Regions from separate parts of the Spongiibacter taiwanensis genome, predicted to be linked through region 1. Evidence: predicted binding sites of a transcription regulator. Region 1 holds the regulator's gene; each other region holds the start of a gene.
What was found. Region 1 encodes sigma-54, which starts transcription at its own class of promoters, with help from an activator protein. Its sites were predicted from a motif close to TGGCACANNNNTTGCNNT; they were not measured.

Region 1 (4,183 bases):
GGTGAGAATGACCCTGCAACCCCAGAGCAATGGCGAGGTCAACTCCCAGGGTGGCAAACAAAACACCCCGGTCAATGACGACAACGACGGAGAGACTTCGCCCTAATGCCGGTTCTGAACGCGCACAACCTCGCCAAGGCCTATAAAGGGCGGCAGATTATTCGGGACGTCTCGCTGAGCATCCGCAGCGGCGAAATTGTCGGCTTGCTGGGTCCCAATGGCGCGGGCAAAACCACCTGCTTTTACATGATTGTCGGGATTGTGAACGCCGACCGTGGTCGTATAACGTTGGACGATCGCGACCTTACTCCCATGTCCGTCCATGGCCGGGCCCAATGTGGCGTAGGCTACCTGCCTCAGGAAGCGTCGATTTTTCGCAAATTGAGCGTCGCCGACAACATCATGGCAATTCTCGAAACACGCAAAGACCTGAATCGCAGCCAGCGCAAGGAAAAACTCGAAGCGCTGCTGCAGGAATTTCACATCACCCATATCCGCAAATCCAAGGGCATGACCCTGTCTGGCGGTGAACGTCGCCGGGTCGAGATCGCCCGGGCCCTGGCCACCGAGCCCAGCTTCATCCTGCTCGACGAACCCTTTGCCGGAGTTGACCCCATTTCCGTCAACGATATCCAGCAAATCATCCGTCACCTGCAGGCCCGGGGTATCGGCGTGCTGATCACCGATCACAACGTCCGGGAAACCCTGCACATCTGCGAAAAAGCCTACATTGTCGGTGAAGGCAGAATCGTCGCCGAAGGCGATGCGAACACCGTGCTAAATAGCGAGATCGTCCGGGAAATTTACCTAGGCGACAAATTTACACTTTAATTTCTGCCAGATTTTTGATTCGGCACAGCTATTGCAGGGATCGAGAGAGGCGTCTACACTCAAGTTGGACATTCGAGGGCACTGCCCGTCGTAGAATGCTTGGGCATCCCGCCCTCTGGTAGAGCACAATGTGCTCGCGTTACCTTCTTAATGTTGTAGAAGCCACTGCTTATGAAACAATCGCTCCAGCTCAAGGTTGGCCAGCAGCTGACCATGACCCCGCAGCTGCAACAGGCGATTCGTTTACTTCAACTTTCCACCCTCGATCTTCAGCAAGAAATTCAGTCGGCTCTGGATTCCAATCCACTACTGGAAATCGGCGAGGATGACACCCCAGAAGGCGAACCCGCCCAGCAGAACACCCCCGCCGCGGCGCCAGAATCCACCACCGCTGAACGCAGCCAGACAGAAGAGACTAAAGAAACCTCCGCCAGCAGCGACGACAGCTGGGCCGAGCGCAGCGAAATCCCGGAAGATCTGCCCGTCGACAGCCAGTGGGATGATGTTTACCAAAGCAGCGGCAGCGCCTCCCTCGGGCCAGCCGACGACAGCGAGTTCAGCAATGACTTTCGCCAGGGTAGCTCCGACTCCCTGCAGGACCACTTGCGCTGGCAGCTGAACCTCAGCCGTCTCTCTGATATCGATCAGTTGATCGCCGATGCTATTGTTGATGCCATCGACGAGAAGGGCCGGCTCACCGTGTCGGTGGAGGATCTGGTCGAGAGCTTCGACAATGAAGATATTGAAGCCGAAGAAGTACAGGCGGTATTACGCCTTATCCAGAATTTTGATCCCCCTGGGGTCGGCGGCCGCGACCTCCAGGAATGCCTGCTGATCCAGCTGCGCCAGTTGCCCCCGGAAACGCCCTGGCGGGAGGAAGCGCTGCTAGTGGTCGGCCAGTACATGGCCCAATTGGGCAACCGGGATTACAACCAGATCATGCGCCGCTGTCGCATCAAGGAAGATCAGCTCAAGGAAATCCTCAAGCTGATCCAGTCGCTGAACCCCACTCCTGGCGACGCCATCGGTGGCAGCGAAACGGAATATGTGGTCCCGGATGTGTTCGTCAGCAAAAAGGAAGGCCGCTGGCTGGTGGAGCTGAACCCGGACATCGCCCCCAAAATCCAGATCAACTCCCATTACGCGGCGCTGGCACGGCAAAGTAGCAACAGCAACGACAACGACTACATTCGCGACAATCTGCAGGAGGCTCGCTGGTTCATCAAAAGCCTGCAAAGTCGCAACGAAACACTGATGAAAGTGGCCAGCAAGATTGTTGAATACCAGCGGGGATTTCTAGAATATGGTGAGGAGGCAATGAAGCCTCTCGTTCTGCACGATATCGCCGAGGCCGTAGGCATGCACGAATCCACCATTTCCCGGGTCACCACCCAAAAATACATGCACACCCCCCGCGGCATTTTCGAACTGAAGTTCTTTTTCTCCAGCCATGTGTCCACCGACACCGGCGGGGAATGCTCATCCACCGCCATTCGGGCGCTCATCAAGAAATTGGTTGCGGCCGAAAATCCCAGAAAGCCCCTCAGCGACAGCAAAATTACCGAACTGCTGGCTGACCAGGGCATTCAAGTGGCCCGGCGAACCATTGCGAAATATCGGGAATCACTGGTCATTCCGCCCTCAAACGAGCGGAAGCGGCTGGTATAGTGGCCGCGACTCAGGTCGCGACCGTCACTTGCGCGCCGGGAGGCGCTGATTGCTTACAGCGATGAAGGAGCAAAAATATGCAGATAACTGTTAGTGGTCATCACGTAGAAGTTACCCCCGCTCTCCGCGACTACGTTAACAACAAGCTTTCCAAGCTGCAGCGACATTTCGACAACATTACCAATACCGACGTCACCCTGACGGTCGAAAAGTTAATCCAGAAGGCAGAAGCCACTGTCCATGTTGCCGGCGCAGATCTGTTCGCCACCTGCGAGTCACAGGATATGTACGCCGCCATCGACAGTCTCACCGACAAGCTCGATCGGCAACTCATCAAACACAAGGAAAAGCACCTGGCTCGCTAGCGCCAGCTTTGCTACCAGATTGCGATAACCATGAACCTAGACTCCATCCTCAGCCAAGGACGTACCCATTGTGGTACGTCCGTTAACAGCAAAAAACGCCTCCTTGAACAAGTTGCCAAGTTCATCAGCGAGGACGATCACAACTACGATCCCGACGAGCTGTTCAATGACCTGCTTGCCCGGGAGCGCCTTGGCAGCACCGGCATCGGCCACGGGGTGGCCATTCCCCATTGCCGCAGCAGCCGCTGTGAAAGTATTACCGGCCTGTTGGTACGCCTTGAAAAGGCCATCGAATTTGAATCCATTGACGATCAACCGGTCGACCTGGTGTTTGCCCTGATCGTACCGGCAGAGGCCCACGACGAGCACGTTAAAGTGCTGGGTGCCCTCGCCTCCGCCTTCAACGAAGAGAGTTTTCGTCGCAGCCTGCGCCAGGCAGAAGACGCTGCCGCCCTTTTTAAGGCAGCTATCGCTCACTGACCCAAGGGCGCCAGCCTATGCAACTGACCATCATTAGCGGCCGCTCCGGATCGGGCAAAAGTACCGCACTGCACCAGCTGGAAGACGAAGGCTTTTACGCCATCGACAATCTTCCCATTGCGCTGTTGCCCGAGCTGGTCAGAGAACTGTCCCAAAAGCCCATCAAGGCCCACCAGAAAGTGGCGGTGTGTATCGACGCCCGCAACTCCGAAACCGAGCTACAGCGCTTCAGATCACTGTGCGACCAGGTTCGCCAGTACGCCGATCTGCGCATCGTGTTTCTCGATGCCGCCGAAGACAAACTGATTAAACGGTTCAGCGAAACGCGCCGCCGTCACCCGCTGACCAGCTCGGCGCTGCCGCTGGCCGACGCGATCAAGCTTGAGGCCTTGCTGCTGGAGCCCATCGTGATGGAAGCCTCCCTGACCATCGACAGCAGCGACATGACGGTCCACGACCTGCGCGGCGCGATCCGCGACCGTATTCTGGGTGCCGAGGCAGCAACCCTGGCGATTCAACTAAAATCCTTTGGTTTCAAGCGCGGCCTGCCCATTGATGCCGACCAGGTATACGACTTGCGCATGCTGCCCAATCCCCACTGGGACGAAGCACTGCGCGGTCTTACGGGCCGCGACCAGCCCGTGGCTGACTTCCTCGATGCGCAAGACGACGTGCAGCAGATGTACGCCGACATCCTCGCCTACCTGGGCCATTGGCTGCCCAAAATCGAGGCCAGCAACCGGAGTTACTTCACCGTTGCCATTGGTTGCACGGGCGGACAGCATCGGTCAGTATACATGGCGGAAAAACTGGCCAGTGCTCTTCTCCCCAAGCACCCC
Region 2 (4,183 bases), 470 kb from region 1:
TATTTGAATCCGGCGATTGGTTACCAGGTTTTTGATGGCGATCGCGATTTGGATCCAGAGGCGACTGCACTTTTCGGTGTTGAGAAAGAAGTCGGTGCCGGCTGGGGTATTGAGCTGCGTGCTACCTTTGCCGATGCGGATCATTACCGTGGCAACCCTGCCCGCGATGCCGAAGTTGCCGGAATCAACCTGGACGTACTGCGTTACTACAAAATGGAAGGCAGTAAGTGGACGCCTTATTCAGCCTTCGGTATTGGTCATGCTCAGGCAGACTACGAAGGTTTGGCTAACGATGTTTATACCCAGCTGAACGTGGGCGGTGGTTTGCGCTACGCGCTGAGCGAAGCATGGTCACTGCGCGGTGATGCCCGTTACTTCTACGGCACTGATAACGAAACTGGTGACGGTATCGTGTCTCTGGGTCTTAGCTACGCCTTCGGTGGGGCTGCTCCAGCCCCGGCCCCTGCGCCGGCTGCACCTGCTGATTCGGATGCTGACGGTGTGCCCGACTCGGTTGACCAGTGTCCTGCAACGCCAGCCGGTGTTGCGGTTGATGCACGTGGTTGCGCGTTGGACAAGGACGGCGACGGTGTACCTAACTACCGCGACAAGTGCCCCAACACGCCAGCAGGCCGCAAGGTGGATCAGTTCGGCTGTAAATACGTGCTGAAGCAAACTGAGAGCATCAAGCTGGAGATTAACTTCGCGCTGGATTCTGATGCGATCCCGGCAGCTTACCGTGGCGAGCTTGAAAAAGTAGCGTCGTTCATGAAGAAGTATGGCGGCGTAAAAGCGGTGATCGAAGGTCATGCTGACAGCACCGGTGCAGCGGCGTACAACAAGCAGTTGTCTCAGCGCCGTGCGGATGCCGTTCGCAACGCGCTTATCCAAGGGTATGGCATTGAGCCAAATCGTTTGAGCGCGGTAGGTTACGGCGAAGAGCGTCCGGTAGCGAGCAATAGCACTGCTGAAGGCCGCAAGGCTAACCGTCGAGTAGTGGCGGTAATGGAAGCCGAGACCGAGCGTTAAGGGCTCCGTTGCTAGTGTGTTGAAAGCCGGGGCGTTCGCTCCGGCTTTTTTTTGGCTTGCCGCTATGACACAACTACCGGCGGGACAGTGACGTACGCGAAAAGTGCTGTGATCCAGTCGGTAAAAATACGGATATCTATACGTGCAATATCATATTGGCGTGATACTGTAGAAAACAGTGGTAGGGGAGCTATCAACTACTTAATCCAATGAAGGAATGTTTTTGGCCAAAGGGGAAAACTATGGAAAAGCGTTCAATTTGTGCCTTTATCGTCGGAGCCGCGTGTGTCAGCTCTGGCGCAATTGCGGAGACTGAGGGAAAGTGGTATCTGAACCCTGCAATAGGGTACCAGGTCTTCGATCATTCTCAGGATCTGGATGAAGAAGCTACCGCCCTGTTCGGTATTGAGAAAGAGCTGAACAATGACTGGGGTTTGGAGCTTCGGGCAATCTATTCCGATGCAGATAACTACCGGGGCAACCCTGCCGGTGATGCCGAGGTAGCCTCAGCCGGTCTGGATGTTCTGCGTTATTTCAAAACACCAGGCAGCAAGGTCACGCCTTACATGGCGTTTGGTATGGCCCACGCCCAAGCTGATTACGAAGGCATTCACAACGACGTGTACACGCAACTTAATGTTGGTGGCGGTGTTCGTTACGCCTTGAGTGAAAGCTGGTCGTTGCGTGGTGACGCCCGGATGCTTTACGGCACAGACAACGAGACGCGCAATGGCGTCGTTTCTCTGGGTGTCAGCTATGCCTTTGGCGGAACCAAGACCGCAGCGCCCGTGGCTGCCCCCATGGATAGCGACGGCGACGGTGTGGTTGATAGTGCAGACCGTTGTCCAAACACGCCGGCGGGTGTCGTAGTGGGCAGTGATGGTTGTCCGCTGGATAGCGACGGTGACGGCGTAGCTGACTACAAAGACAAATGCCCAGGTACGCCTGCTGGTGTCTCGGTGGACAGCAACGGTTGTGAGTTGAAGCTGACAACCACTGAGAGTCTGAAGGTTGAGGTGAACTTCGACTTTGACTCTGCGGTGATTAAGCCGACTTTCAAACCCGAGTTGCAGCGTGTTGCTGACTTCCTCAACAAGCACGGCAATGTTAAAGCGGTGATTGAGGGGCATGCCGATAGCACCGGTGGTGAAGGCTACAACCAAGGTCTGTCCCAGCGTCGTGCCGATGCCGTACGCAACGCACTGATCAACGACTTTGGTATCGCTCCCAATCGCTTGAGCGCAGTTGGTTACGGTGAGAGCCGTCCGATTGCGAGCAACGCGACTGCTGAAGGCCGTGCCAAAAACCGTCGTGTTGTCACGGTGAAAGAGAGCAAATAAACGCGTTATTTGCGCTGTGAGAAGGGGGCCAATTGGCCCCCTTTTTTTGTCGCTGAAATCGTATTAATCTCGATTCCTGTGGTCGGCGCCAGGTTCCAATCGTGCAATTCCTTGATTGTTAAAAAATATAATAAAAACAATGAGATGAGCTGCTATTTTGTGTGGGAGCTTGGCTTGTAAATCGCCTTGGCATGGTTCTTGTAATTCTCTTCCGAAATTGACTGAAAACGCCCTTTTTTCACCATTATGGTGCGTTATTTCAGGGTTTGAATAAATTTAAGTGACCGATTTTGGTGCGGTCGCCGGGAGACATGCTTCATGATTTTTGGCCGCAAAAAGCGCAAGCCAATTACGATTGCCGATAAAAAAGTGGTTGAGTGGAAATACGCCGTCTGCGGGTATTGCTCTACAGGCTGTTCAATTGAGGTGGGCTTGAACGAGGCCGGAAAGCCGGTCGCCAGTCGGGGCAAAGGTAATGCTCCGGTCAACCAGGGCAAGCTTTGTATCAAAGGCATTTTTGAGCACGAGCTCAGCGCTACACCGGGTCGGGGTACCCAGCCATTGATGCGCAATAAGACCTACGAGGCCTTTCAGCCGGTGGAGTGGGACGCTGCGCTGGATCGTACTGCTGAGGAGTTCAAGCGAATTCAGGCGAAGTACGGACGCGATAGTGTTGCCGTGGTGTCAACCGGGCAGCTGCTGACCGAAGAGTTTTACACCCTGGGCAAGTTGGTCAGGGGAGTTATCGGCACCAATAATTACGACGGGAATACAACGCTGTGTATGGCCTCCGCGGTGTCAGGCTACAAACGCAGCTTCGGTTCTGACGGCCCGCCCGGCTGCTACGAAGACTTTGAACACACCCACTGTCTGATGGCCTTTGGGTCCAATCTGCCCGAACAGCACCCCATTATTTACTGGCGGCTGAAGGAGGCCTTGGAGAAGCGCAAGTTTCCGCTCATTGTGGTGGACCCTCGGGTGACCATGTTTGCCCAGTTCGCCGATATTCATTTGCCGATCACCCCCGGCACCGATCTGGTTCTGTTGAATGCATTGGCCCATGTCATCCTCAAAGAGGGGCTGCAGAAGCAGGACTACATCGACGCCCACTGCAATGGCTATGACGAGCTAAAGGCACTCGTCGAGAAATACGATCCCGTTACCGCTTCCCGAATTTGCGGTATCGACCCAGACACCATCAAACATGTGGCGCGGATTTATGCGAAAGCCCCCTCCGCGATGAGCATCTGGACCATGGGCATCAACCAGAGTACCCACGGTACCGATGGCGTCTGTGGCATTAATAATCTCAATCTACTTACCGGCAATATCGGCATTCCCGGTGGCACCAGTATGTCGATCACCGGCCAGTGTAATGCCATGGGTACCCGGGAATGGTCGTCCTGTTCCGGCTTGCCCGGCTACCGCATGTTGGAAAAGCCGGAGCACCGTGAGGAAGTGGCCAAGTTTTGGGGCGTGGATGAAAGCTTTTTCCCCGCCAAGCGAGGCCTGCAGCAGACCGATATTTTCCCCGCCATTGAGTCGGGTGAGATCAAGGCGCTGTGGATTGTTGCTACCAACCCGCTCACCTCCATGCCCAATCAGCCGCGCATCAAAAAGGCCCTGGAGAAACTTGAGTTCATGGTCGTGCAAGACGGTTATCAGGATTGTGAGACGGTGAATTTCGCCCATGTGTATCTGCCTGGTGCGGTGTGGGGCGAGAAAGAAGGTGTGCAGACCAATACCGAGCGGCGGGTAAATCTGGTACGCAAATTTGTGGAACCGCCGGGTGAGGCCAAGCCTGACTACTGGGT
Region 3 (4,183 bases), 590 kb from region 1:
CTGGTCACAAGGGGTGAGAGCACAATATTCACCTACTAGGAGGATTCAACATGAAAGGGAAAAATCTGTTAATTCCGGGCGTTATTATTGTTGGCTCACTGGCGCTGTTTGGCTGCGCCGACGACGAAGCTGCCAGCAGCGGCGGCAGCGCGCCCCAGTCGACTTCGCTGAGTATCGATACCGATGAAGGCGCCTTTTCCTACAAGAATGATGGCGGCGGCGAAAGCACCTCTGTCAGCGTCGACACCGATGGTGACGGCAAGGATAAGTAATCCGCTGACGCGATAATCGAAACCCCGGGCAGGGTAACCTGCCCGGGGTTTTTTGTGGCCGGTGGGTTTTGCACCGGACGGGGCCAACATTTTGTGTCTTCAGGCGGGATGAGTTCAGTTCAGCAATGTCAGCCCCCCATCGCTCCCTGACCCGGAGAGGAACTGAGAGTAACGGAGGGGAAGGGTTCATATTTGAGGCAGTAGTCTGGACGATTGTGCCGTGGTTCGTGGACTCTTCGCTGCGCTCAGAGAACGACGGGGAGGAGCGTGACGATGAGTTTAGCTCTGGAATACCAGCCGCTTCCGTCGCTCCCTGACCCGGAGTGAAACGTAGGGGAAGGGTCCACAGACTAGGCCGCGGCCCGGATGATTGTGCCGTTGTTCATAGACCCTTCGCTGCGCTCAGGGAACGACGGGAAGGGACGTGAGGATGAGTTCAGCTCTGGAATACCAGCCGTCTCCGTCGCTCCTTGACCCGTAGTGGAACGGAGGGGAAGGGTCCATATTTGAGGCAGTAGTCTGGACGATTGTGCCGTGGTTCGTGGACCCTCCGCTGCGCTCAGGGAACGACGGGAAGCAACGTGAGGATGAGTTCAGCTCTGGAATACCAGCCGTCTCCGTCGCTCCCTGACCCGGAGAGGAACGGAGGGGAAGGGTCCATATTTGAGGCAATAGTCTGGACGATTGTGCCGTGGTTCGTGGACCCTCCGCTGCGCTCAGACAACGACGGGGAGGAGCGTGAGGATGAGTTTAGTTCTGGAATGCCAGCCGTCTCCGTCGCTCCCTGACCCGGAGAGGAACGGAGGGGAAGGGTCCACAGACTAGGCAGCGGCCCGGATGATTGTGCCGTTGTTCATGGACCCTTCGCGGCGCTCAGGGAGCGACGGGAAGCAACGTGAGGATGAGTTCAGTTCTGAAATACCAGTCGCTTCCGTCGTTCCCTGACCCGGAGAGGAACGGAGGGGAAGGGTCCACAGACTAGGCAGCGGCCCGGATGATTGTGCCGTGGTTCGTGGACCCTTCGCGGCGCTCAAGGAGCGACGGGAAGCAACGTGAGGATGAGTTCAGTTCTGGAATGCCAGCCGTCTCGGTCGCTCCCTGACCCGTAGCGCAACGGAGGGGAAGGGTCCACAGACTAGGCAGCGGCCCGGATGATTGTGCCGTTGTTCATGGACCCTTCGCGGCGCTCAGGGAGAGACGGGAAGCAACGTGAGGATGAGTTCAGTTCTGGAATACCAGCCGCTTCCGTCGTTCCCTGACCCGGAGTGGAACGGAGGGGAAGGGTCCATATTTGAGGCAGTAGTCTGGACGATTGTGTCGTGGTTCGTGGACCCTTCGCGGCGCTCAGGGAACGACGGGACGGAACGTGAGGATGAGTTCAGTTCTGGAATGCCAGCTGTCTCCGTCGCTCCTTGACCCGGAGTGGAACGGAGGGGAGGGATCCACAGTCTAGGCCGCGGCCCGGATGATTGTGCAGTGGTTCGTGAACCTTTCGTCGCGCTCAGGCAACCACGGCAAGGCCCGCCAAAGTTTTGTCGCGCAGCAGCCAAAAACTGTATAAGCATCTGAAAAACAACAATAAAAATCATTGGCACAGCGATTGCAAAATCCCTGCAAACAGACGCCTGTCAGCCAAAATCCTGACGGCGTGGTCATGAGTAAAGGCAGGGAACCCAATGAAGTCCAAGATCATTTTAATTCTCGTCCAAGTGGTGCTGCTGGGGGTGGCAGGCGGCGCTACCTGGTGGTTTACCAAGGGGAGTGCGCCAGCGCCGGTGGATGGTGAGGTTGTTGAAGAAGCGCCTAAGGCCAAGCAGCCGATCTACTTCAGCATTGAGCCCGCCTTTGTGGTGAATCTGCAGGACACCCGCTCGACTCGCTTTGTACAGATTCAAGTCGACCTGATGAGCCGTGAGCAAGAGGTACTGGACCACGTGGAAATGTACCTGCCCCGGGTGCGCAATGATTTGATCATGCTTTTCTCCCGCCTGGATCGGGAGGCAATTTCTACTGAGGAGTCGCGCCTGAAATTGCAGCAGGACACCCTCGATACCGTGAATACCGTGTTGAAAGACGAAGCTGGCAAGGCGGGTATCGAAGCGGTGTATTTCTCCAAGTTTGTCGTGCAGTAAGGAGCGCGCCGTGGCCGGTGTACTGGACCCTGAAGAACTCGACGCCCTGATGGATTCTGCCGAATCTGCCCGGGAGGGCAGCTCGGGAAAGTTTGATCTTTCCCGGCAGGACTTTGCCCTGCAGAGGCTGTTGCCGGCGGTATCGCAATTGTGTAACCAATTTGCTGCCGGTGCCCGCGAAACCCTGCTGGGCCTGGTGCCGGGTGTTGCTACCGTCAGCCTGGATGAAATCTCCTCCATGCCCTTTGGCGAGTTAAAGGCCCGTCTGCCCGCGCCCTGCAGCGCGGCCCTTTATCAGGGCTTGCCCGACGGTGCCGGGTTTTTGCTGGCGATGGAGTCCGAGCTTGTGTTCCAACTGGTTGACCGTTACTACGGCGGTCGTGGCGGCGCAGTGCCGGTACGGGAAAAGCTGTCGGTCACCGAACAGAGCTTTACCGAACAGGCGAATGGGCTACTGAAGGACAACCTCGCCACGGCCTGGAAGTCGCTGTTGGCCCAACCGCCGAGCCTGATTCAACAGGCCTGGAATATGGGCGCGATTGAGGCCTTTGAAGACCACGATGCCATGGTTGCCTGCCGCTTTGTGGTGAGTTTTGGTCTTGAAGGCGACAACTTTGGCATGTGGACCGCGCTGCCCTGGCCAGCTCTGGATGCCCTGCGGGACCGACTGAAAGACACTCCCCGTGCCCACAACGAGGGTGACGCTCAGTGGCAGCAGCGCCTGACCAAACGCCTGGAGTGTGCCCCCTTGGATTTGGCTGCCGTGCTGGCGGAAACCGAACTCAGCTTGAAGCGGGTTCTGGCCTTTAAACCTGGCGACATTATCGATATTGCCGAGGCTGACGAAGTGGTGATCAAGCTTGATGGTCGGCCTTTGTTTTTTGGCCGCCTGGGCAGTCAGCAGGGTAATTTCGCGGTGCGTGTTGAGGGGCGCTGTCCCCCGGAAGAGGAGTAGCGGCCATGTCCGACACCAATCCTCCCCAGGATCGCCCCCAGCGGGCAGAACTGAATGAGTTTGGCGAAGCCTCGCCAGCAACCAACAACCCTCCGGCGGCCAACGCCGGTCAGCAAATAGGTGCAAAAATGGGTGATATGAGCCTGGATATGATCATGGATGTGAATGTCGGCGTTTCCGTGGAGGTCGGCCGCAGTCGAATGAGCATCCGCGATCTTAAGGAAATGAAGCAGGGCGCTATCATTGAGCTGGATCGCGCTGCGGGAACCCCGCTGGATGTGCGGGTCAATGGCACCCTGGTAGCCCGGGGCGAGATTGTCGTGGTGAAAGAAAAGTACGGCATTATGCTCACCGAAGTGGTCAGCCAGGAAGAGCGCCCCCGGCGCGGCGAATAAGCCATGAAGCAGCTGTTAGTGGCTATTGTTGCACTGCCAAGCCTGGCGCTGGCCGCCGAGGACAGCGCCCCGGCCCTGCCAAAAATCGGTGCGGGCAGCGGTCTGGCCAATGCCGATATCGGCGGCATGCTGGCGGCTTTTGTTCTGGTGTTAGGCTGTTTGTTTCTGGTCAGCTGGTTTCTGCGCCGCTCTCGCCTGGTCGGTGCGCCGAACCAGGCTGGGGTGAACGTCATCGCCCAGTTGCCGCTGAACATGAAGGAAAAACTGCTGGTCGTGCAGGTGGGTGAGGAGCGCCTGTTGTTGGGCGCCACCCCCGGTTGTATTCGAACGCTGCACACCTGGAAGGCCGACGAGCCGATGCCCGGTGAGGTCCATAAAAACTTCTCATCTTTGTTGAGCGAACGTCTTGGCGGGCTCAAAACGCGCAAT

Region 2: the regulator sigma-54 is predicted to act here: its motif matches at 2,557-2,574, upstream of NCG89_RS03840 (molybdopterin oxidoreductase family protein).
Region 3: the regulator sigma-54 is predicted to act here: its motif matches at 1,862-1,879, upstream of NCG89_RS03305 (flagellar basal body-associated FliL family protein).

The regions. Positions count from the first base shown of each region.
Region 1 covers NZ_CP098455.1:1,267,892-1,272,074, forward strand. The annotation lists gene lptA (lipopolysaccharide transport periplasmic protein LptA) at 1-106, shown strand, start outside; gene lptB (LPS export ABC transporter ATP-binding protein) at 106-831, shown strand; gene NCG89_RS05910 (RNA polymerase factor sigma-54) at 1,003-2,499, shown strand; gene hpf (ribosome hibernation-promoting factor, HPF/YfiA family) at 2,577-2,864, shown strand; gene NCG89_RS05920 (PTS sugar transporter subunit IIA) at 2,895-3,344, shown strand; gene rapZ (RNase adapter RapZ) at 3,362-4,183, shown strand, end outside.
Region 2 covers NZ_CP098455.1:794,330-798,512, reverse strand. The annotation lists gene NCG89_RS03850 (OmpA family protein) at 1-1,029, shown strand, start outside; gene NCG89_RS03845 (OmpA family protein) at 1,272-2,369, shown strand; gene NCG89_RS03840 (molybdopterin oxidoreductase family protein) at 2,688-4,183, shown strand, end outside.
Region 3 covers NZ_CP098455.1:677,715-681,897, reverse strand. The annotation lists gene NCG89_RS03310 (hypothetical protein) at 51-272, shown strand; gene NCG89_RS03305 (flagellar basal body-associated FliL family protein) at 1,949-2,404, shown strand; gene NCG89_RS03300 (flagellar motor switch protein FliM) at 2,415-3,359, shown strand; gene fliN (flagellar motor switch protein FliN) at 3,365-3,754, shown strand; gene fliO (flagellar biosynthetic protein FliO) at 3,758-4,183, shown strand, end outside.